DNA from 3 places in the Streptomyces sp. NPDC058052 genome. Region 1 is predicted to be linked to each of the others. Evidence: riboswitches for the same ligand, from Rfam matches in the RefSeq annotation. Region 1 holds a riboswitch; each other region holds the start of a gene.
The links. A riboswitch is a leader RNA that binds a small molecule or an ion and turns the genes downstream of it on or off. The one in region 1 is predicted to bind cyclic di-AMP.
Positions count from the first base shown of each region.

Region 2: another riboswitch for cyclic di-AMP. It lies ahead of ACFVU3_RS08255 (transglycosylase family protein); the one in region 1 lies ahead of ACFVU3_RS26270 (C40 family peptidase).
Region 3: another riboswitch for cyclic di-AMP. It lies ahead of ACFVU3_RS30950 (M23 family metallopeptidase); the one in region 1 lies ahead of ACFVU3_RS26270 (C40 family peptidase).

Region 1 covers NZ_JBHVRX010000021.1:73,304-80,573, reverse strand. The annotation lists gene bioD (dethiobiotin synthase) at 1-120, opposite strand, end outside; gene ACFVU3_RS26295 (adenosylmethionine--8-amino-7-oxononanoate transaminase) at 300-1,580, opposite strand; gene bioB (biotin synthase BioB) at 1,590-2,858, opposite strand; gene ACFVU3_RS26285 (8-amino-7-oxononanoate synthase) at 3,015-4,193, shown strand; gene ACFVU3_RS26280 (ATP-binding protein) at 4,511-4,945, shown strand; gene ACFVU3_RS26275 (hypothetical protein) at 4,967-5,314, opposite strand; gene ACFVU3_RS26270 (C40 family peptidase) at 5,343-5,819, opposite strand; cyclic di-AMP (ydaO/yuaA leader) riboswitch at 5,823-6,029, opposite strand; gene ACFVU3_RS26265 (hypothetical protein) at 6,344-6,649, opposite strand; gene ACFVU3_RS26260 (ATP-dependent Clp protease proteolytic subunit) at 6,657-7,270, opposite strand, start outside.
Region 2 covers NZ_JBHVRX010000004.1:309,920-317,189, reverse strand. The annotation lists gene ACFVU3_RS08265 (cytochrome P450) at 1-491, shown strand, start outside; gene ACFVU3_RS08260 (transglycosylase family protein) at 715-1,764, shown strand; cyclic di-AMP (ydaO/yuaA leader) riboswitch at 2,028-2,202, shown strand; gene ACFVU3_RS08255 (transglycosylase family protein) at 2,207-2,947, shown strand; gene eno (phosphopyruvate hydratase) at 3,238-4,524, shown strand; gene ACFVU3_RS08245 (septum formation initiator family protein) at 4,627-5,097, shown strand; gene ACFVU3_RS08240 (DUF501 domain-containing protein) at 5,132-5,671, shown strand; gene ACFVU3_RS08235 (exopolyphosphatase) at 5,668-6,582, shown strand; gene ACFVU3_RS08230 (NAD(P)/FAD-dependent oxidoreductase) at 6,953-7,270, shown strand, end outside.
Region 3 covers NZ_JBHVRX010000029.1:58,697-65,966, reverse strand. The annotation lists gene ACFVU3_RS30960 (HPr family phosphocarrier protein) at 1-131, shown strand, start outside; gene ACFVU3_RS30955 (GntR family transcriptional regulator) at 336-1,019, opposite strand; gene ACFVU3_RS30950 (M23 family metallopeptidase) at 1,213-1,983, opposite strand; cyclic di-AMP (ydaO/yuaA leader) riboswitch at 1,991-2,152, opposite strand; gene ACFVU3_RS30945 (M16 family metallopeptidase) at 2,353-3,717, opposite strand; gene ACFVU3_RS30940 (M16 family metallopeptidase) at 3,744-5,165, opposite strand; gene ACFVU3_RS30935 (DNA topoisomerase (ATP-hydrolyzing) subunit A) at 5,348-7,270, shown strand, end outside.

The sequences.
Region 1 (7,270 bases):
CTGGGCCGGCTTGAGGACCGCGACCGAACGTCCGGCGGCGACGGCCGCGGCGGCGACCGCCGCCGTGACGACGGTCTTGCCGATCTCCGTCCCCGTCCCGCTGACGACGACGATGCTCATGGTGTTCCTTTCTTCGCGACCGCGCGCGTGCCTCCGGATTCCCCGGATCCGTGCGCGGGCGCACAGGTTCTTCGCGACCGTGCGTGGGCGTCAGGTCTCGGTGCCGGCCCCGGTGCCGGTGCCCGTTCCCGTGCGACGGCGTCCGGCCGGGGCCGGCCGGACGCCGTCTCCGGGCGGGGTCAGCCCGCGGTCGCCGCGGCGCGCACCGCCGCGCAGATCCGCGCCAGGTCGGCGTCCTCGGTCACGTACGGCGGCATCGTGTAGACGAGGTCCCGGAACGGCCGCAGCCAGACGCCCTCCCGGACGGCCGCCCGGGTCGCCGCAGCCATGTCGATCTCGTGGTCGAGCTGGACGACGCCGATCGCCCCGAGCACCCGTACCTCGCGGACGCCGGGGACGTCCTCGGTGCCCGCGAGGCCGTCGCGGAGCCCGGCCTCGATCCGTTTGACCTCCCGCGCCCAGTCCTGGGAGAGGAGCAGGTCGATGGAGGCGCAGGCGACCGCGGATGCGAGCGGGTTGCCCATGAACGTCGGACCGTGCGCGAGCACCGGCACCTCGCCCTGGGAGATGCCGTCGGCCACCGCGCTCGTGCACAGCGTCGCCGCCATCGACAGGTATCCGCCCGTCAACGCCTTGCCCAGGCACATCACATCGGGTGAGACCCCCGCCTGGTCCGCGGCGAAGAGCGTGCCCGTGCGGCCGAAGCCGGTGGCGATCTCGTCGAAGACCAGCAGCACGTCGTGCGCGTCGCACGCCTCGCGCAGCACCCGCAGATAGCCGGGGTCGTGGAAGCGCATGCCGCCCGCGCCCTGCACCACCGGCTCCACGATCACCGCGGCCAGTTCGTCCGCGTGCCGCGCGATCGTGGCGCGGAGCACTTCGGCGTACGACTCCTCGTACGTCGCCGGCGGCTCGCCGACGAAGACCTGCTGCTGGAGGACGCCGGACCACAGCTGGTGCATCCCGCCCTCGGGGTCGCACACCGACATCGGCTGCCAGGTGTCGCCGTGGTAGCCGCCGCGCCAGGTCAGCAGCCGCCGCTTGGCGGGACGGCCGAGCGAACGCCAGTACTGCAGGCACATCTTGGCCGCGACCTCGACCGCGACGGAGCCGGAGTCGCTGAGGAAGACGTGCCGGAGCGGCTCGGGCGTGATCTCGACGAGCCGGGCCGCGAGGCGTACGGCCGGCTCGTGCGTGAGCCCGCCGAACATCACGTGGCTCATCTTGTCGAGCTGGCCGCGCACCGCCTCGTTGAGCACGGGGTGGTTGTAGCCGTGCACAGCCGACCACCACGAGGACATGCCGTCGATCAGCTCGGTCCGTCCCTCGGCGGGCTCGGCGAGGTGCAGACGCACACCGGACGCGGAGGCGATCACCAGCGGCTCCGCACGGCCCGGCATGGGGCCGTACGGATGCCACACGTGCGCCCGGTCCAGGGCGAGGAGTTCGTCGTTGCGCATCGGCACCCGTTACGCGTTCGGCGCGAGGTCCGTGCCGGCCCCGCGGCGGCGCACCGCCACCAGGTCGGTCCGGGCGTCCGAGGCGTCCGCGGACACCGCGGCCGGAGCCTCGGCCGGGGGAGCCGCGTGGCCACCGCCGCACGGGCCGCAGCCGCCACCGGCCGTCGCGTTCGCGTCCGTGTCCGCGTGCGAGCCGCAGCCCGCCGCTGCGGAACCGCAGCCGCCCGCGGACGCGTGCGAACCGCAGCCGCCGCCCGCCGCCGCGAGCGCGTCGGCGCGGTGGGCGGGCAGCGTGGTCGTCCCCGCGCCCTCCACCTCGAAGCCGGCGTCCGCGATCATGTCGAGGTCGGCCTGGCCGGCCTGGCCCTCGCTGGTGAGGTAGTCGCCCAGGAAGATCGAGTTGGCGATGTTCAGCGCCAGCGGCTGCATCGACCGCAGGTGGACCTCGCGGCCGCCCGCGATCCGCACCTCCACGTCGGGGCAGACGAAGCGGACCATGGCGAGGATCCGCAGGCAGCGCTGCGGGCTCAGGTTCCACTCCTTCGCCAGGGGCGTGCCCTCGAAGGGGATGAGGAAGTTGACCGGCACCGAGTCCGAGTCCAGCTCACGCAGCGCGAAGACCACGTCGACCAGGTCCTCGTCGGTCTCGCCCATGCCGGCGATCAGGCCCGAGCAGGCCGAGAGGCCCGCCGCGTGCGCCTTCTGCACGGTGTCCACCCGGTCCGCGTAGGTGTGGGTGGTGGTGATCCCGCCGTACGTGCCCTCGGAGGTGTTGAGGTTGTGGTTGTACGCGTCGGCGCCCGCCGTCTTCAGCCGCTCGGCCTGGCCGTCGGAGAGCAGACCGAGGCAGGCGCACACCTCGACGCCCTCGTTCTGCTCCTTGATCGCCTCGATGGTCCTGCCGACCCGGTCGACGTCCCGGTCCGTCGGACCACGGCCGCTCGCGACCAGGCAGACGCGCTTGGCGCCGCCGGCGATGCCCGCCGCGGCCGCCTGGGACGCCTCGTCCGGCTTCAGCCAGGTGTACTTGAGGATGTCGGCCTTGGAGCCGAGCCGCTGCGAGCAGTACGAGCAGTCCTCCGGGCACAGTCCGGACTTCAGGTTGACGAGGTAGTTCAGCTTCACCCGCCGCCCGAACCACTGACGGCGCACCTTGCCGGCCGCGGCCACCACATCGAGCAGGTCGTCGTCGGAGGTCGCCAGCACGGCGAGCGCTTCTTCACGGGTCGGCGACTCGCGCCGCAGCCCCTTCTCCACCAGCGTGTTCAGCAGGTCCATAAGCGCTGATCCTTGCCTACCGCACACCCCTCGGCCAAGGAGGATCTGAACAAACGAGCCCGATCGAGGTGTGTGTATGACCACATCCCGACCTCGGCCCGCTGCCGTTAGGGTCTGTGCGCTGCCTACAAAAGGTGCCGACAAAAGGATCGCCGCATGTCCCAGGCCCAGCCGACCCAGCCCCCGCGCCGTTCCGCCTTCGACTGGACCGGGGCGGAGGCCCGCCGCCGGGCGGAGGCCGGGCTCGTACGGACGCTGCGGCCACGGCCGGCCGAGTCGGAGCTGCTCGATCTGGCGGGCAACGACTACCTCGGCCTCACCCGGCACCCCGAGGTCACCGCAGCGGCCGCCGAGGCCGCCCGCCGCTGGGGCGCCGGCGCGACCGGTTCGCGTCTGGTCACCGGTACGACCCAGCTGCACACCCGGCTGGAGGAGGAACTGGCCTCGTTCTGCGGCTTCGAGGCGGCCCTCGTCTTCTCCTCCGGCTACACCGCCAACCTCGCCGCGCTCACCGCGCTCGGCGGCCCGGGCGCGCTGATCGTCTCCGACGCCGCCAACCACGCCTCGATCGTGGACGGCTGCCGGCTCGCCCGCGCGGAGGCCGCCGTGGTCCCGCACGCCGACCCCGAGGCCGTGCGCAAGACGCTGGAGGCGCATCCGGGGCGCCGGGCGCTCGCCGTCAGCGACTCCGTCTTCTCGGTCGACGGCGACCGGGCCCCGCTGGAGGAGCTCGCCGCCGCCTGCCGCGAGCACGGCGCCGGGCTCGTCGTGGACGACGCGCACGGGTTCGGCGTCCTCGGCGCGGGCGGCCGGGGCGCGCTCCACGGCGCCGGGCTCGCGGGCGACGAGGACGTGGTGGCCACGCTCACCCTCTCGAAGTCCTTGGGCAGCCAGGGCGGCGCGGTCCTCGGCCCGGCCCGGGTGATCGAGCACCTGGTCAACGCGGCGCGGACGTTCATCTTCGACACCGGGCTCGCCCCGGCCGCCACCGGCGCGGCGCTCGCGAGCCTGCGGCTGATCTCCGCCGATCCGGGTCTCGCCGAGCGGGCGCGTACGGTCGCGACCACCCTGCACCGGACGCTCACCGAGGCCGGGTTCACCTCGGCGCGGCCGGACGCGGCCGTGGTCTCGGTCCGCGCGCCGGGACCGGAGGAGGCCCTGCGATGGGCGGCCGACTGCCGCGGACAGGGCCTGTCCGTGGGGTGCTTCCGGCCGCCGTCGGTGCCGGACGGGATCTCGCGGCTGCGGCTGACGGCCCGCGCGGACCTCACGGACGCGCAGATCGAGCGGGCGGTGGCGACGATCGTACGCACCGCGCCGGCCGGGGCGCGCTGACACGCGGCGTGTGGAGCGCGCCGGCAACGTGAGGAGTGCGTCTGTTCGGGACACGGTGGAGCGCGTCGGGTCGGGACGCCGTGGGGCGCGCTGCCACGGGACGACGTGGAGCGCGCCGACCGGGGACGAGGCCAGGGGTTCCGGCGGGGCGCTGGGCGTCGGCCCAAGGGCGCTTCAAGGGGCGAGAGTTCACCGCTTCGGGCGACAGAACGGGGCATATCTCGGGAGAACGTCCCACCCGGGCCCGCGATCGGTGGCAGTCTGACGCGGAGCGCGATCCGGGGCGACGGCCCCGGCGGGAAAGGGACGACCTCGCCATGGCAGATCACCAGGAAGCATCCGTCACCCTGCCGAGCGATCCCGCCGCGGTCGCCACGGCGCGGAGGTTCGTGGCGGAGGTGCTCGGCCGCTGGGGTCTGGACGAGTGCGGGGACGCGGCGGACTCGATCCGGCTGATGGTCTCGGAGCTGGCGACCAACGCGGTGCAGCACACCTTTGGGCAATCGCCCACCTTCACCGTCGAGCTGCGTCTCGACCGCGAGGAGGTGCTGCGGATCGGCGTCACCGACAGCCATCCGCGGTTCCCGCGCCGGCTTCCCGCCGCCGTGCAGCAGGACAACGGACGCGGCATGGTGATCATCCGGGTCCTGGCGGCGGAGGCCGGCGGGCGGCTCTCGGTCGCGCCGACCGCCGAGGGCGGCAAGACCGTGTCGATCACGCTGCCGTGGGCAGCGGCCGCCGTCCCCGCCTGACGAACGGCTCGTCGCCCCCGCTCATGTGGAGTGCATCGTGGTCGAGGGCCACGAGCCGCCCGCGAAGTGAGGGGCCCAGTAGTACGGATTGACCTCGACGAGCCTGCGGGAGAGCCAACGGGTCGGGTCCTCGGGGTCGGGCACGCCGACCTCGACGTCCGGGCCCCAGAGCGCGAGACGTTCCTGGCAGACGCCGCACGGCGGCAGGATGACGTACCGGCCGTCCTCCGGGTCGCGGAAGACGCAGACGCTGGCGGTGACCCGGCGGTCGAGGGTGTACGCCTGGCGGTACGCCCCGGTCTTTTGGCACAGGGTGCGGTGAAGCGGGGAGAGGCGCCCGCGGTGGGGGGTGCGGCGGCGCCACCGCACCCCGGGGACGACCGCGGGCGCCGGTGGGTCAGCGCACGCGCCCGTAGGAGACCTTCGAGGACCAGATCTTGTCGAGCTTCACCCAGGAGCCGGTCTTGGGCGAATGCCAGATCTTGCCGCTGCCGGCGTAGATCCCCACGTGGTAGACCCGGCCGCCCGAGTGGAAGAAGACCAGATCGCCCTTCTGCCGGCTGGAGGCGGAGATGTGCCGGGTCTTGTTGTACTGCTGCTGCGCGGTGCGGGGCAGCGACTTGCCCGCCTTCTTGTACGCGTAGAGCGTGAGCCCGGAGCAGTCGAAGCGGGTGGGTCCCGCGGAACCGTACCGGTAGGGCGCGCCCTTCTTGGCGGCGGCGACGCCCAGTGCCTTCGTCGCGTGGGAGGTGGCTGCCTGGGCCTCGGGTGCCGCTCCGGGTGCGAGGAGCGTGCCGCCGACGGCGGCGAGGGTGAGAGCCGAGACGGCTCCCGCCCGGGACAGCAGGGACGGGACATGCATCTGCGCAGTCATGCGCAACCCTTCGTCAGCCGCCTGTGAAGGATGACCTGTCGGGTTCGGGCAGGCGAAGATGCCCGGCCGCGGCTGCGGCTTCACCCCAAGGGACGGCCGCGCTGGGGATTCAGCGCGGTCGACCCGTACTGCTCGGGTCCTCCACTCCTGCCGGTCCAATCCTGTCGACCAGACGTCCGGGACGGCGGCAGGACTCGGCGTCCGCCCGGACCGCCCCGCCTGGATGGCGGGGGCTTGTCGTCGTCGAGGATCTTGACCCACGAGTCGGGCGAAAACCGAGCGGAAACGGCGTTATGTGAGGCTCCTCACGACTGATCCATACGGGTGGACAAGACGGTTTCGTGATCGTCGTAGGTTTGGCCGACGAGCCTCTTACCAGCGTCGGAATGTCCCATTCCGCCAAATGCGTACACCTGTTGCGCAACTCGCCCGCCCCAACTGTCGATTCCTCGACTACGCCGAACGGGGGACAGATTCTGCGTCCCGTGTCGGCCGTCCGGGGCTCGACACGACACGTCGGAATGTCAACTGGCCCGTGTTCCCGGCACGGTGACGCGCGCCGCGCGCCGCTCGCCGTCCAACACCCGCAGCGCGCAGGCCAATGTCTCGGCGTGGACCTCGCTCTCGCCCCGCATATGCATGAGCGTCAGGGCCTCGCGCAGCGCCTCCACCCGGCCTGCCAGCGCCTGCGCGGCACGCAGGGCCCCATAGGTATGCGAGGTCCTGGATGGATTGATCTTCCCTAGGAGGTCGACGACTTCGAGGTACGCGTCGATGAACTGCCCCTCGGCGCGCGTCAGGGCGGGCAGCGGTGGCAGCTCCGGGACCATCGCCGCCTCACCGGGCCGACGGGCCGGAGGCGGCCCGGCGGTCGCTGATGACGTGGTCGACCAGGCCGTACGCGAGCGCGGCCGGCGCGTCGAGGACGGTCGGGCGGTCGGTGTCGGCGGCGATCCGCTCCTCGCCCTGCCCGGTGTGCGCGGAGAGCAGCCGCGTCATCATGTCGCGCAGCCGCTGCAGTTCTCGCGACTGGAGGTCCAGGTCGGAGGGCCGGCCCGTGAACGACTCGTCCAGCACCGGCTGGCGCAGGGTGATCCGGGCGCCGGGCAGCATCATCCGCTTGCCGGGGGTGCCCGCGGCGAGCAGGACCGCCGCCGTGGAACCGGCCTGGCCGAGGCAGGTCGTCTCCACGTCGCTCGCCAGGCTCCGCATCGTGTCGTGGATCGCGGTCATCGCGGTCATCGAGCCGCCGGGGGAGTTGAGGTACAGCGCGATGTCCCGCCCGGGGTCGGCGTGATCGAGGTGCAGGAGCTGGGCGATGACGTCGGTCGCGGCGATGTCGTCGACCGGTGTGCCCAGGAAGACCACCCGGTTCTCCAGGAGCTTCGCGTACGGGTCGAGCGTCCGGGTTCCGTACGAGGTCCGCTCCGAGAACTCCGGCAGCACGTGGC
Region 2 (7,270 bases), on a different contig from region 1:
ACGCCCTGCTGCGCGATCCGGGGCAGCGGGCCCTCCTCCAGCGCTCGCTCGCCGCCGGGGAGACCGGGCTCCTGGAGACCGGCGTCGAGGAGCTGCTGCGGTACGACGGGCCGGTCGAGCTGGCGACCTGGCGGTACGCGACCACCGGCCTCACCCTCGGCGGGCAGGCGATCCCGGCCGGCGACCCGGTCCTCGTCGTCCTCGCGGCGGCCGACCGCGACCCGGACCGCTTCGGCGCGCCGGACACCCTCGACCTCGCCCGCAGGGACAACCAGCACCTCGGGTACGGGCACGGCATCCACTACTGCCTGGGTGCGCCGCTCGCCCGTCTGGAGGGGCAGACCGCGCTCGCCACCCTCCTGACCCGCCTCCCGGACCTGCGACTTGGCGCCGATCCGGACGAACTGCGGTGGCGCGGAGGGCTCATCATGAGGGGATTGCGCACGCTTCCGGTGGAGTTCACCCCATCCGCACCCCCGCAGCGCGTGTGACGACGTGTCAGAAATGTGATCTTCACGTGATCGGGCAGCCATCGACTTGTGACGGACGTTCGAATGCGGCTACCTTCGCGCCAGCGTTCGGCCGGAACCCGGCCGTCCCTGCCGTCCCCGCCGTCACGCGAAAGGCCCCGACATGCTTTCCGGAAACGGACGACACCGTCGACCCCGTCAGGCTCCCGCGATCGTCGTCACCGCAGGAGTGGCCGGATCCGCCATGGCACTGCCGCTGCTCGCCGCCGGCTCCGCCTCCGCCGCCGACGCGGCCACCTGGGACCGGGTCGCCGCCTGCGAGTCCGGCGGCCAGTGGAGCGCCAACTTCGGCAACGGCGCCTACGGCGGCCTCCAGATGACCCAGGAGGCGTGGGAGCGGCACGGCGGACTCGCCTACGCCCCCAGCCCCGACCTCGCCAGCCGCGCGCAGCAGATCGCCGTCGCCGACAAGGCGCTCTCCTCCGGCAGCACCGACTGGGCCACCTGCGCCCCCATCGCCGGTCTGACGAACGACGGCAGGGCCACCGGCGTCCAGCCGGGCCCCGCCGTCCAGGAGGAGGACGAGGGCGGCGTGGCCCCCGAGTCGAACTGGACCGGCGGCTCGTCCGCCTCCGCCCCCACCGCGCCCGCGAAGGCGCCCGGGGTGGGGGAGAAGGAGGAGAAGGCCGCGGAGAAGAAGGAGGCCGTCACCGCCCCGGCGACGCCGGCCGCCCCCACGACGCCCGCCGGCTCCGCCACGCCCGCCACGCCGCCCTCCGCGGGCACCGTCACGCCGCCGCCGTCCGCCGTCACCCCGGACGTGCCCGCCGACACCGCCCCGGACGCCCCGGACGCCTCCACGGGCACCCCGGTCGCGCCGGGCACGCCCGGCACCCCGGGCACGCCGCCGGACGCCTCGGAGACGCCCGTGGCGCCCGGCACCCCGGTGACCCCCGGTGCGGACGGGTCTGACGTGTCGTCGGACACGCCCGGGACGGGCAAGCACCGGGGCGAGGCCGCACCGGAGGAAAGCGACAAGACGGACACGGAGCAGGATTCCGGACGTCATGCCGCAGCTTCGGACAAGGTCACCTCAACCCCCGTCAACTCGGACGCAAGCGACGCTTACACCGTGCGCCCGGGTGACAGCCTGTCGGAGATTGCGCAGGAGAACGACCTCCCCGGCGGCTGGGACGCCCTCTACGACGCCAACCGCCAGACGGTCGGCATCGATCCGGATCTCATCCTCCCTGGTCAGAGCCTTGAGCTGACGGTCCCTTCATCGGAGAAGTGAGGCCGTTTCAGGGCTTTATGTCCGCTTTTGGGAAAGTGAGACATGGGTCTCTTCGCCCCAACTGGCGTGTCACGTCCGCAAACTTTGCTCCCGTCAGCTCTCACCTGCGCAAACGAGGTCTGACGGGATGCAAGTAAGGGCGATTTGTCCGTCGTAAGGCCCTTTGAACTTCAAGCGGGTGTGTGTCTACGGTCGACACCGCTCGCCACCGCGGGCCCCGTCGACCGAAACGCCGAGTCCTGCCGTCGGCCGCCGGGAATGTCGTCGCGAAAGCGCCGTAGGCAGGAGTGGGGGACCCAAGGTTTGCGCCGGTCCCGGCCGTCGAGAGACGGCCGATCGACCGGCTTGGGGTGAAGCCGCGTGCAAGGACACGCGGCCGGGCGCACTCTTCAAGCCCGAACCCGACAGCTCACCTCACAGGCGTCGGTGAAGAGGAATCTCCATGCTGTTCTCCGGCACGGGCAAGCGTCGTCGTCCCTCCAAGGCCACTCGCGTCGTCGCCCTCGTCGGCGTCACCGGTGCGGCCGTCGCCGCCCCGCTGATGGCCGCCGGCACCGCCTCGGCCGCCACCGCCTCCGAGTGGGACCGCGTCGCCCAGTGCGAGTCCGGCGGCAACTGGTCCATCAACACCGGCAACGGCTACTACGGCGGCCTCCAGTTCTCGGCCTCCACCTGGGCCGCGTACGGCGGCACCGCCTACGCCTCCACCGCCGACCAGGCCAGCAAGTCGCAGCAGATCGCCATCGCCGAGAAGGTCCTCGCGGGCCAGGGCAAGGGCGCGTGGCCGAGCTGTGGCGTGGGCCTCTCCGGCGCCTCGTACGACGGCGGCTCCGCCGAGGCCGCTCCGCAGCAGCAGAGCACCCAGCAGAGCGCCCCGCAGCAGAGCGCCCCGAAGCGCTCCGCCGAGCAGCCCGCCAACCGCAGCGAGCAGCGCCAGGCCCCGAAGCGGACCGCCGCCCAGGCCGCCCCGCAGGCCGCCGCCAAGAAGACCGTCACCACCCCGACCGGCAAGAAGGTCAAGAAGGGCGACGGCGAGTACAAGGTCACGGCCGGCGACACCCTCAGCAAGATCGCCGCGGCGCAGGGCGTCGAGGGCGGCTGGGCGAAGCTCTTCGAGCTCAACAAGGACGTCGTCGAGAACGCCGACCTGATCTACCCGGGCCAGCAGCTCCACCTGAAGTGAGCCCCGCGGCACCCGTGAGTCCGGCGGCTCACCGGTGCCCTGCGACCCTCCCGCGGTGACCACCCCGGTCCCGAGCCCCCTTCCCCCGTGGGCCCGGGACCGGGGTTCTGCCGTTACTGTCCAGTAGATCCCGGGGCTTTCGTCCTTCGATGCGTGCTCTTGGGCCCTTTTTCGTCCCAGGGGACGGGCGGTCGGCTGGCCGGAGCGCCGGAGCCGGTTAGGCTCATGTCGCAAGGCGAACGAGACCTTGCGACCCATGCGCCACACCTAGCGTCACATCCCAGAAGGAGATGCTCGTGCCGTCCATCGACGTCGTCGTAGCCCGGGAAATCCTGGACTCCCGAGGCAACCCCACGGTCGAGGTCGAGGTCGGCCTCGACGACGGCAGCACCGGCCGTGCTGCCGTTCCGTCCGGTGCCTCCACCGGTGCGTTCGAGGCCCTGGAGCTCCGCGACGGTGACCAGAACCGCTACCTCGGCAAGGGTGTCGAGAAGGCCGTCCTCGCCGTCATCGAGCAGATCGGCCCGGAGCTCGTCGGCTACGACGCCACCGAGCAGCGCCTGATCGACCAGGCCATGTTCGACCTGGACGCCACCCCGGACAAGTCGTCGCTCGGCGCCAACGCCATCCTCGGCGTCTCCCTCGCCGTCGCGCACGCCGCCTCCGAGGCCAGCGACCTCCCCCTCTTCCGCTACCTCGGCGGCCCGAACGCGCACCTGCTGCCCGTTCCGATGATGAACATCCTCAACGGTGGGTCGCACGCCGACTCCAACGTCGACATCCAGGAGTTCATGATCGCCCCGATCGGCGCGGAGTCCTTCTCCGAGGCCCTCCGCTGGGGCACCGAGGTCTACCACACCCTCAAGTCCGTCCTGAAGGCCAAGGGCCTCTCCACCGGCCTCGGCGACGAGGGCGGCTTCGCCCCGAACCTCGGCTCCAACCGCGAGGCGCTCGACCTCATCCTGGAGGCCGTCAAGCAGGCCGGCTACGTGCCCGGCAAGGACGTCGCCCTCGCCCTGGACGTCGCCGCCTCCGAGTTCTACAAGGACGGCAAGTACCTCTTCGAGGGCAAGGAGCGCTCCGCCGCCGAGATGACCGAGTACTACGAGGAGCTCGTCTCCTCGTACCCGCTCGTCTCCATCGAGGACCCGCTGTTCGAGGACGACTGGGCCGGCTGGAACGTCATCACCGAGCGCCTCGGCGACAAGGTCCAGCTCGTCGGCGACGACCTCTTCGTCACCAACCCCGAGCGCCTGGCCCGCGGCATCGAGGAGAAGTCCGCCAACGCCCTCCTGGTGAAGGTCAACCAGATCGGCTCGCTGACCGAGACCCTCGACGCCGTCGAGCTCGCCCAGCGCAACGGCTTCAAGTGCATGATGTCCCACCGCTCCGGCGAGACCGAGGACGTCACCATCGCCGACCTCGCCGTCGCCACCAACTGCGGCCAGATCAAGACCGGCGCCCCGGCCCGCTCCGAGCGCGTCGCCAAGTACAACCAGCTGCTGCGCATCGAGGAGATCCTCGACGACGCCGCCGTCTACGCCGGCCGCAGCGCCTTCCCGCGCTTCAAGGGCTGAACCTGCCCGGCACCGTAGTTCCGTCCGTCCCCGCACCCGGTCCCGTACCGTGTGCGGGGACGCACGTTTGAGGGACACCGGAGACAGGGGAGGCGACACGACATGGCCGTGAAGGACCGGGACCGGTTCTCCACCGCGACCCGGATCAGGCTGCTCGGCGAGCAGACCGCCGCCCGTGTCTACCGCTCCCAGACCCGGCGCCAGGCCCGGCGCTCCCGGCTCACCGGCCGCGCCGCCTTCCTCGCCCTCGTCGTCTGCTCCCTCGTCGTCGCCCTCGCCTACCCGATACGGAGCTACGTCTCCCAGCAGGGCGAGATCGCCGAACAGGAGCGCAAGGCCGCCGAGGCCGCCCGGCGGGTCGAGGAGCTGCGGGACGAGAAGGCCCGCCTCCAGGACCCCGCCTACGTCCGCCGCCTCGCCCGCGAGCACCTCCACTACGTGCTCCCCGGCGAGACCGGCTTCACCGTGAACGACCCCGGGGCGGCCGACCGCCCCCGCGCCGACCAGGGCACGGCCGACCGCCCCTGGTACGACAACCTGTGGGACGGCGTGGACCACGCCGACCGTCCCTGACGACGCCCGACACGACCCCACGAGCAAGGCAGACATGGAAACGCCCCCTCCGCAGACCGAACGCACCGAGCCCACCGAGGCGGACGTCGCCGCCTTCGAGGCGCAGCTCGGACGGCCGCCCCGCGGCCTGCGCGCCATCGCGCACCGCTGCCCCTGCGGCAACCCGGACGTCGTCGAGACCGCGCCGCGGCTGCCCGACGGCACCCCCTTCCCGACCACGTACTACCTCACCTGCCCCCGGGCGGCCTCGGCCATCGGCACCCTGGAGGCCAACGGGGTCATGAAGGAGATGCAGGCCCGGCTCGCCACCGACCCGGAGCTCGCCGCCGCCTACCGCGCCGCGCACGAGGACTACCTCGCCCGCCGGGACGCCATCGAGGTCCTGGAGGGCTTCCCCAGCGCCGGCGGCATGCCCGACCGCGTGAAGTGCCTGCACGTCCTCGTCGGCCACTCGCTGGTCGCCGGCCCGGGCGTGAACCCCTTCGGCGACGAGGCCCTCGCGATGCTCCCCGAGTGGTGGGCCAAGGGCCCGTGCGTCACCCCCTGCGCGGACGAGAAGGAGCCCGCGGAATGACCCGGGTCGCCGGAATCGACTGCGGCACCAACTCCATCCGCCTCCTCGTCGCCGACGTCGACCCGGAGACGGGCCACCTCGTCGAGCTGGACCGCCGGATGCTGGTCGTCCGGCTCGGGCAGGGCGTGGACCGGACCGGCCGCCTCGCTCCCGAGGCGCTGGAGCGGACCTTCGCCGCCTGCCGCGAGTACGCCGCCGTCATCGAGGAGTTCGGCGCCGAGCGGATCCGCTTCGTCGCCACCTCCGCCTCCCGCGACGCCGAGAACCGGCAGGAGTTCGTCGACGGGGTCGTGGAGATCCTGGGCGTCGAGCCCGAGGTGATCACCGGCGACCAGGAGGCCGAGTTCTCCTTCACCGGTGCCACCGGCGAGCTGCCGGACTCGGAGACGTACCTCGTCGTGGACATCGGCGGCGGCTCCACCGAGTTCGTCACCGGCGACCGGCACGTCGAGGCCGCCCGCTCCGTCGACATCGGCTGCGTCCGGCTCACCGAGCGGCACGTCCGGCACGACCCGCCGACCGCCGAGGAGGCCGAGGCGATCCGCGCCGACGTGCGCGCCGCCCTCGACCTCGCCGCCGAGACCGTGCCGCTCGACACGGCCGGCACCCTCGTCGGCCTGGCCGGCTCGGTCACCACCATCGCCGCCATCGCCCTCGGCCTGCCGGGGTACGACTCCGAGAAGATCCACCACGCCCGGATCCCCGCCGCGCAGGTCGCCGAGATCGCCGGACGGCTGCTCGCCTCCACCCACGACGAGCGGGCCGCGATCCCCGCGATCCACCCCGGCCGGGTGGACGTCATCGTGGCGGGCGCGCTGGTCCTCCAGGAGATCGTGGAGCGGGTCGGAGCCGCCGAGGTCGTGGTCAGCGAGCACGACATCCTCGATGGGATCGCCCTATCCGTGGCATAGCGGGCAGCTATCGAGGCATCCGGCGACACCCTGCCGGAGAAGCTTCGTGAAGTTCTTCACAAGGAAAAGGGCCCTGATGGCGCCGGAGGGAGGTCTTTGGGCCTTCCGAGGGGGTCCTCAGGGCCCTTTCGCAGGTCCGGAGGCCACTTCGCTCGAAGTTTCCATCGTGTGAACGCGTCCGCTGGTTCGGCGTTAACGAAGGCTCTCCGGGCCAGTTCAGTAGGGGTGAACAACGTTCACCACTGCATTCCGGTTCCTTTGCACGACCATGACGTGGATCACGTGGGCGGCGGAGTGTAGCAGAGCACTCCCGGAAGCTTGTGAAGGGGCGCACGAGGTGACCCCCCCGAGTGGGTGGATACTCGATGCCATGAGCACCACGGAGCGTCCCAGGATCCTCATCGTAGGCGGCGGGTACGTTGGCCTGTACGCCGCGCGGCGCATCCTCAAGAAGATGCGTTACGCCGAGGCGACCGTCACGGTCGTCGACCCCCGGTCGTACATGACCTACCAGCCCTTCCTCCCCGAAGCCGCCGCCGGCAGCATCTCGCCGCGCCACGTCGTCGTCCCGCTGCGACGCGTCGTGCGCGGAGCCGAGGTGCTCACCGGCCGGGTCACCACCATCGACCAGGACCGCAAGGTCGCCACGATCGCGCCGCTCGTCGGCGAGGCGTACGAGCTGCCCTTC
Region 3 (7,270 bases), on a different contig from region 1:
TGCTCGGCCTGGGCGCGCAGGGCGGCGAGGAGATCGTGCTCGCCTCGGACGCCGAGGGTGCCGAGGCCGCGCTGGAGCGCCTCGCCAAGCTCGTCGCCGAGGGTCTCGACGAGCTCCCCGAGACGGTCTGACCCGGCGGGTCGTACCCCAGCCCTTCCCTGACGGCCGCGCCCCCGGACCTCCCGGCGGACGGGGCCGTCCGGCATTTCCGGGCACAGGGACGTCCGGGATTTTCGGGTACAGGCGTCTCCGGCATTCCCGGACTCACGTCATTCCTTTTTCGGGCAGCACGAAAAAGGCCCCGGAATTACTATTCTTTGTATACGACACCCGTGTTAATTCCGGGCACTCGCCGTGTTGACGGCATGTTGCGAAACCCTCACACGGCCCCGCTCGGGCCTTTTCAGCCGGTGCAGCGGAAGCGTGTGCTCGGCGTGCAGGGCGGTCAGCGCGCGGGCGCGCTCGGCGTCCCCGCGCGCGATGGCGTCCACGATCGCCCCGTGCTCGGCCCAGGCGTCCACCGGCCGGTCCGGCTGGTCCACCACGTACATCCAGGCGATCTTGTGGCGCAGCTGGGTGAGGAGCGCGGTCAGCGCCGGGCTCCCGGACGCCTGCGCGAGCGTCTCGTGGAACCAGCCGCCGAGCGCCCGCAGATCCTCGCCCTGGCCCCGCCTGGCCCGCTCCTGCCCCAGCCTCACCAGGCCGCGCAGCACCTTGAGGTGGGCGTCGGTGCGCCGCTGGGCGGCCCGGGCGGCGCCGAGCGGTTCGAGCAGCGCCCGTACGTCGAGGAGGTCGGCCGCCTCCTGCTCGGTGGGTTCGGCGACCTGGGCGCCCGCGTGCCGCCGGCTGACCACGAAGCCCTCGGACTCCAGGGTGCGCAGCGCCTCGCGGACCGGGACGCGGGAGACGCCGTAGCGGCGGGCGAGCTGGTCCTCGGTGAGCCGGCTGCCGCGCTCGAAGACCCCCGAGACGATGTCGTCCCGGATCGCCGTGCATACCGATTGCGCGGGAACCCGCATGTCCGACCTCCGCTTTCGCTCCGCGCGCACCGAATTCGAGCGGCGCTTCCTCCGCGACTCTATTGCAGCGCGCCGGAAATTCCGATGCCCCCTCGGAATTCGTCCGGTTCGCGGAAGCGGTCGTCATGGGCGAAGGGCGACGAAAAGGCCCCGGCTCGTGGGAGCCGGGGCCGTTTCGACGCGGGGTGACGGGTCAGAGGCTGACGCCGCGGGCGCGGAGGTACGCGACGGGGTTGAGGTCGGAGCCGTACTCGGCGGTCGCCCGGGCCTCGAAGTGGAGGTGGGGGCCGGTCGAGTTGCCGGTCGAGCCGGAGACGCCGATCTGCTGGCCGGGCTCGACGGACTGGCCGACGTAGACGCCGATGGACGACAGGTGCCCGTACTGGGTGTACGTGCCGTCGTTCATCCGGATCACGATGTTGTTGCCGTACGCGCCGCCCCAGCCGGCCTCGACGACGGTGCCGGAGCCGACGGAGACGACCGAGCTGCCGTAGGCCGCGTGGAAGTCGACGCCGGAGTGGCTGCCGGAGGACCAGAGCGAACCGCCGGTCTTGTAGCCGGTGGAGACGTACGAGCCGGCGACCGGGAGGTTGAAGGAGGCGAGGCGGCGGCGCTCGGCCTCACGGGCGGCGCGCTCCTTGGCCTCGCGGATCTCCTGGGCGCGGGCCTCGGCCTTGCGCTTCGCCTCCGCGCGCACCTTGGCCCGGGCCTCGGCCTCGACGGCCTCCTGCTCCTGGACGGCGACCTGGGCGCTGATCTGGTCGGCGATGGACTCGTCGGCGATCACCTGGATGAGGCCGGTGTCCTCGGCGGAACGGTCGTCCGTGTCGGCGGCGAGCGCCGGAGAGGCGAGGGTGCCGACGACGCCGGTGGTGGCGAGGGCGGCCACGCCGGCGATGCCGGCGCTGCGGCGAGCCATGCGGCTCGCACCACGGTGCTTCCCGGTGGCACGGGTGAACGCCAAGACGGTTCCTTTCCTTCCTTCTCGCCTACCGGGTTAGCTGACGGGTTCGGAGCAGGAAGGTCTCCTACGGACCCCTCCGCGTGACGAAGGCGTCCGATTCACCCCAGGGACTGCGTGGGTCCCCGGCTCCCCAGGCTCGCGCCTGACGGGGACTCGGCGATGACTGTCCGGTTGCCGCGGGTGCGGCGCGTGCGTGGGTCGGACAGACGCACCGACGCTAGGCCGGACGGGTGTCGATCGCCAAACAGACACGTGTTTTTGTAAGACATGCCACAGGGCATACGATCATTTTCTAGTGCCATAACGGACAAAGCGGAGGTCTCCGATGCGTCGTCACATCGGAGACCTCCGCCGGGTGCCGACGGGACGTCAGCTCACCACGGTCACCTCACCGATGCCGAGGGCCCGCACGGGCTCCTCGATCTGCGCGGCGTCGCCCACCAGGACGGTGACGAGCCGGTCCACCGGGAAGGCGCTGACGACGGCGGCCGTGGCCTCGACCGTGCCGGTCTCGGCGAGCCGCGCGTACAGCCGGGCCTGGTAGTCGTCCGGGAGGTGCTGCTCGACCTGGTCGGAGAGGGTCGCCGCCACCGACGCGGCCGTCTCGTACTTGAGCGGGGCCACGCCCACCAGGTTCTGCACGGCGACGTCCCGCTCGGCGTCGGTCAGACCGCCCTCCGCCAGGGTGCGGAGCACCTTCCACAGGTCGCCGAGGGCCGGACCGGTGTTGGGGGTGTCGACCGAACCGCTGATGGCGAGCATCGAGGCGCCGTGGCCCTCGCCGTCCGAGCGGAGCACCTGCCCGAAGGCGCGCACGCCGTACGTGTACCCCTTCTCCTCGCGCAGCACCGCGTCCAGACGCGACGTCAGAGTGCCGCCGAGGCAGTAGACGCCGAGGACCTGCGCGGCCCAGACGGCGTCGTGGCGGTCCGGCCCGATCCGGCCGATGAGCAGCTGGGTCTGGACGGCCCCGGGGCGGTCGACGATGACGACCCGTCCGGTGTCGTCGGCCGTGATCGGCGGCATCGGGCGCGGCGCGGCCGGCTTGCCGGTCCAGCCGCCGAGGGTCTCGGCGAGGACCTCGTCCAGGTCGACGCCGGTGAGGTCGCCGACGACGACCGCGGTGGTGGCGGCGGGCCGCAGGTACGCGTCGTAGAACGCGCGGACGGCGGCGGCGTCGATGGCCTCCACGGTCTCCTTGGTGCCCTGGCGCGGCCGGGACATCCGGACGGTGTCCGGGAAGAGCTCCTTGTAGAGCTGCTTGGCCGCCCGGCGGCCCGGGTTGGCGGTCTCGTGCGGGATCTCGTCGAGCCGGTTGGCCACCAGGCGCTTGATCTCGTCGGCGTCGAAGGCCGGGGAGGTCAGGGCCTCGGAGACCAGCCCGAGCGCCTTCGGGAGCCGGGAGACCGGGACCTCCAGGGAGACCCGGACACCGGGGTGGTCCGCGTGCGCGTCGAGGGTGGCGCCGCAGCGCTCCAGCTCGGCCGCGAACTCCTCGGCGCCGCGCTCGGTGGTCCCCTCGGAGAGGGCGCGCGCCATGATGGTGGCGACGCCGTCCAGGCCCTCGGGCTCGGCGTCCAGCGGCGCGTCGACGAAGATCTCGACGGCGACGACCTGCTGGCCGGGACGGTGGCAGCGCAGCACGGTCAGCCCGTTGTCCAGGGCGCCGCGCTCGGGGGCCGGGAAGGCCCACGGCTTCGCCGCGCCGGCCTGCGGCCGCGGGTGGAACTCCATGCTGGTCAGGGACTCGGCGGTGTCCGTCACTTCTCCGCTCCCTCTTCCTCGTCGCTGTCCTCGGTGGCGCCGGCGGCGCCGGCGGCCTCCGCCGTGCCGGTCGCGCTGTTCGCGCCGTTCGCGCCGTTCGCGCCGTTCGCGCCGTTTTCTACAGGCTCGTAGACCAGCACCGCGCGATTGTCGGGGCGGAGCCGGGCCGCGGCCACCTCGCGCACCTCGTCGGCGGTGATGCCGAGGACGCGGTCGACGGCGGTCAGGGCGAGCTGCGGGTCGCCGAACAGCACGGCGAACCGGCACAGTTCGTCCGCGCGGCCGGCCACCGTGCCGAGCCGGTCCAGCCACTCGCGCTCCAGCTGGGCCTGGGCGCGCTCCATCTCCTCGGCGGTCGGTCCCTCCGCGGCGAAGCGGGCCAGCTCCTCGTCCACGGCCGCCTCGATGACCGGGACCTCGACGCCGCCGGACGTCTTGACGTCCAGCCAGCCGAGCGAGGGGGCGCCGGCGAGCCGGAGCAGACCGAAGCCGGCGGCGACGGCGGTGCGGTCGCGGCGGACCAGCCGGTTGTGCAGACGGGAGGACTCGCCGCCGCCGAGCACGGTGAGGGCGAGGTCTGCGGCGTCGCACGCGCGCGTGCCGTCCTCGGGCAGCCGGTAGGCGGCCATCAGGGCGCGGGCCGGGACCTCGGCGACGACGACCTCGCGCAGCTGCTCGCCGATGACCTCCGGCAGGCCGCCGTCGCGCGGGGCGGGCTTGCCGTCGTGGCCGGGGATGGAGCCGAAGTACTTCTCGACCCAGGCGAGCGTCTGCTCCGGGTCGATGTCGCCGACGACCGACAGGACCGCGTTGTTGGGCGCGTAGTAGGTGCGGAAGAAGGCCCGCGCGTCCTCCAGGGTGGCCGCGTCCAGATCCGCCATCGAGCCGATGGGGGTGTGGTGGTACGGGTGGCCCTCCGGGTACGCGAGCGCGGTGAGCTTCTCGAAGGCGGTGCCGTACGGCACGTTGTCGTACCGCTGGCGGCGCTCGTTCTTCACGACGTCCCGCTGGTTCTCCATCGACTCGTCGTCGAGGGCGGCCAGCAGCGAGCCCATCCGGTCGGCCTCCAGCCAGAGCGCGAGCTCCAGCTGGTGGGCGGGCATGGTCTCGAAGTAGTTGGTGCGCTCGAAGCTGGTCGTGCCGTTGAGCGAGCCGCCGGCGCCCTGCACCAGCTCGAAGTGCCCGTTGCCGTGCACCTGCTTCGAGCCCTGGAACATCAGGTGCTCGAAGAGGTGGGCGAGGCCCGTGCGGCCCTCGACCTCGTGGCGCGAGCCGACGTCGTACCAGAGGCAGACCGCGGCGACCGGGGTCAGGTGGTCCTCGGAGAGGACCACCCTCAGGCCGTTCGCCAGCCGGTGCTCGGTCGCTGTCAGGCCGCCGGAGCCGGCCTCGGCCGTGGCCGTGTGACCCATGGGCATGTACGTCCCTTCGATCGCGATCTGGAAAAGTCCTGCCACTGTATGCAAGCGCGTCGACACCTGGCGAAGTTCCCGGACCCCCGAGATGTCCCTCGTCCGGGTCGCGGTCAGTCTTGTCGGTGGCACGGTCCACAATGGTCCGCGTCAGATCAAGCCTTGTCGGAGAAGGAGCAGCAGCCGCGATGGCCCGCCGCAGCACGAAGACACCGCCGCCGGACGACGCGTACGAGGAGAGGATCCTCGACATCGACGTCGTCGACGAGATGCAGGGCTCCTTCCTCGAGTACGCCTACTCGGTCATCTACTCGCGTGCCCTGCCCGACGCCCGCGACGGCATGAAGCCCGTCCAGCGGCGCATCGTCTACCAGATGAACGAGATGGGCCTGCGCCCGGACCGCGGGTTCGTGAAGTGCGCCCGCGTGGTCGGCGAGGTGATGGGCAAGCTGCATCCGCACGGCGACGCCTCCATCTACGACGCCATGGTGCGCATGGCGCAGCCCTTCTCCATGCGCGTGCCGCTGGTCGACGGCCACGGCAACTTCGGCTCGCTGGGCAACGACGACCCGCCCGCCGCGATGCGGTACACGGAGTCGCGGATGGCCCCGGCCGCCCTCCTGATGACCGAGTCCATCGACGAGGACACGGTCGACTTCGCGCCCAACTACGACGGCCAGGAGCGGGAGCCGGTCGCGCTCCCCGCCGCGTACCCGAACCTGCTGGTGAACGGCGCCTCGGGCATCGCGGTCGGCATGGCGACCAACATGCCGCCGCACAACCTCGGCGAGGTCGTCGCGGCCGCCCGCCACCTGATCCGCTACCCGAACGCCGACCTGGACGCGCTGATGCGCTTCGTCCCCGGCCCCGACCTGCCGACCGGCGGCCGGATCGTCGGCCTGAACGGCATCCGGGACGCGTACGAGTCGGGCCGCGGCACCTTCAAGATCCGCGCCACCACGTCGGTGGAGACCGTGACGGCCCGCCGCAAGGGCATCGTCGTCACCGAACTCCCCTTCACGGTCGGCCCCGAGAAGGTCATCTCCAAGATCAAGGACCTGGTCGGCTCGAAGAAGCTCCAGGGCATCGCCGACGTCAAGGACCTCACCGACCGGGCCCACGGACTCCGCCTGGTCATCGAGATCAAGAACGGCTTCGTGCCCGAGGCCGTCCTGGAGCAGCTCTACAAGCTGACGCCGATGGAGGAGTCCTTCGGCATCAACAACGTGGCCCTGGTGGACGGCCAGCCGCTCACCCTGGGCCTCAAGGAGCTGCTGGAGGTCTACCTCGACCACCGCTTCGAGGTCGTCCGCCGCCGCTCCGAGTACCGCCGCGGCAGGAAGCGCGACCGGCTCCACCTGGTCGAGGGCCTCCTCGTCGCGCTCCTCGACATCGACGAGGTCATCCGCCTCATCCGGGAGAGCGAGAACTCGGCGCAGGCGAAGGAGCGCCTGATGGAGCGCTTCTCGCTCAGCGAGATCCAGACCCAGTACATCCTGGACACCCCGCTGCGCCGGCTCACCAAGTTCGACCGCCTGGAGCTGGAGACCGAGCGGGACCGGCTGACCGGCGAGATCGACGAGCTGACCGGGATCCTGGACTCCGACTCCGAGCTGCGCAAGCTGGTCTCGGCGGAGCTGGCCGCGGTGGCCAAGAAGTTCGCCACCGACCGGCGCACGGTCCTCCTGGAGTCGGCGGGCGCGCCCGTCTCGGCCGTCCCCCTGGAGGTCGCGGACGACCCGTGCCGGGTCCTGCTCTCCTCGACCGGCCTGCTGGCCCGGACGGTCTCGGCGGAGCTGCCGCCGGCCGAGCCGGACGCCAAGCGGACCAAGCACGACGCGATCGTCTCGTCGGTGGCCGCCACCCAGCGCGGCGACGTGGGCGCGGTGACCTCCGCGGGCCGGCTCCTCCGGATCGCCGTCATCGACCTGCCGCAGCTGCCCGACACGGCCGCCGCGCCGAACCTGGCGGGCGGCGCGCCGCTGAGCGAGTTCCTGACCCTGGAGGCGGACGAGACGGTGGTCTGCCTGACCACCCTCGACGAGTCCTCCCCCGGACTCGCGCTCGGCACCCTCCAGGGCGTCGTCAAGCGCGTGGTGCCGGACTATCCG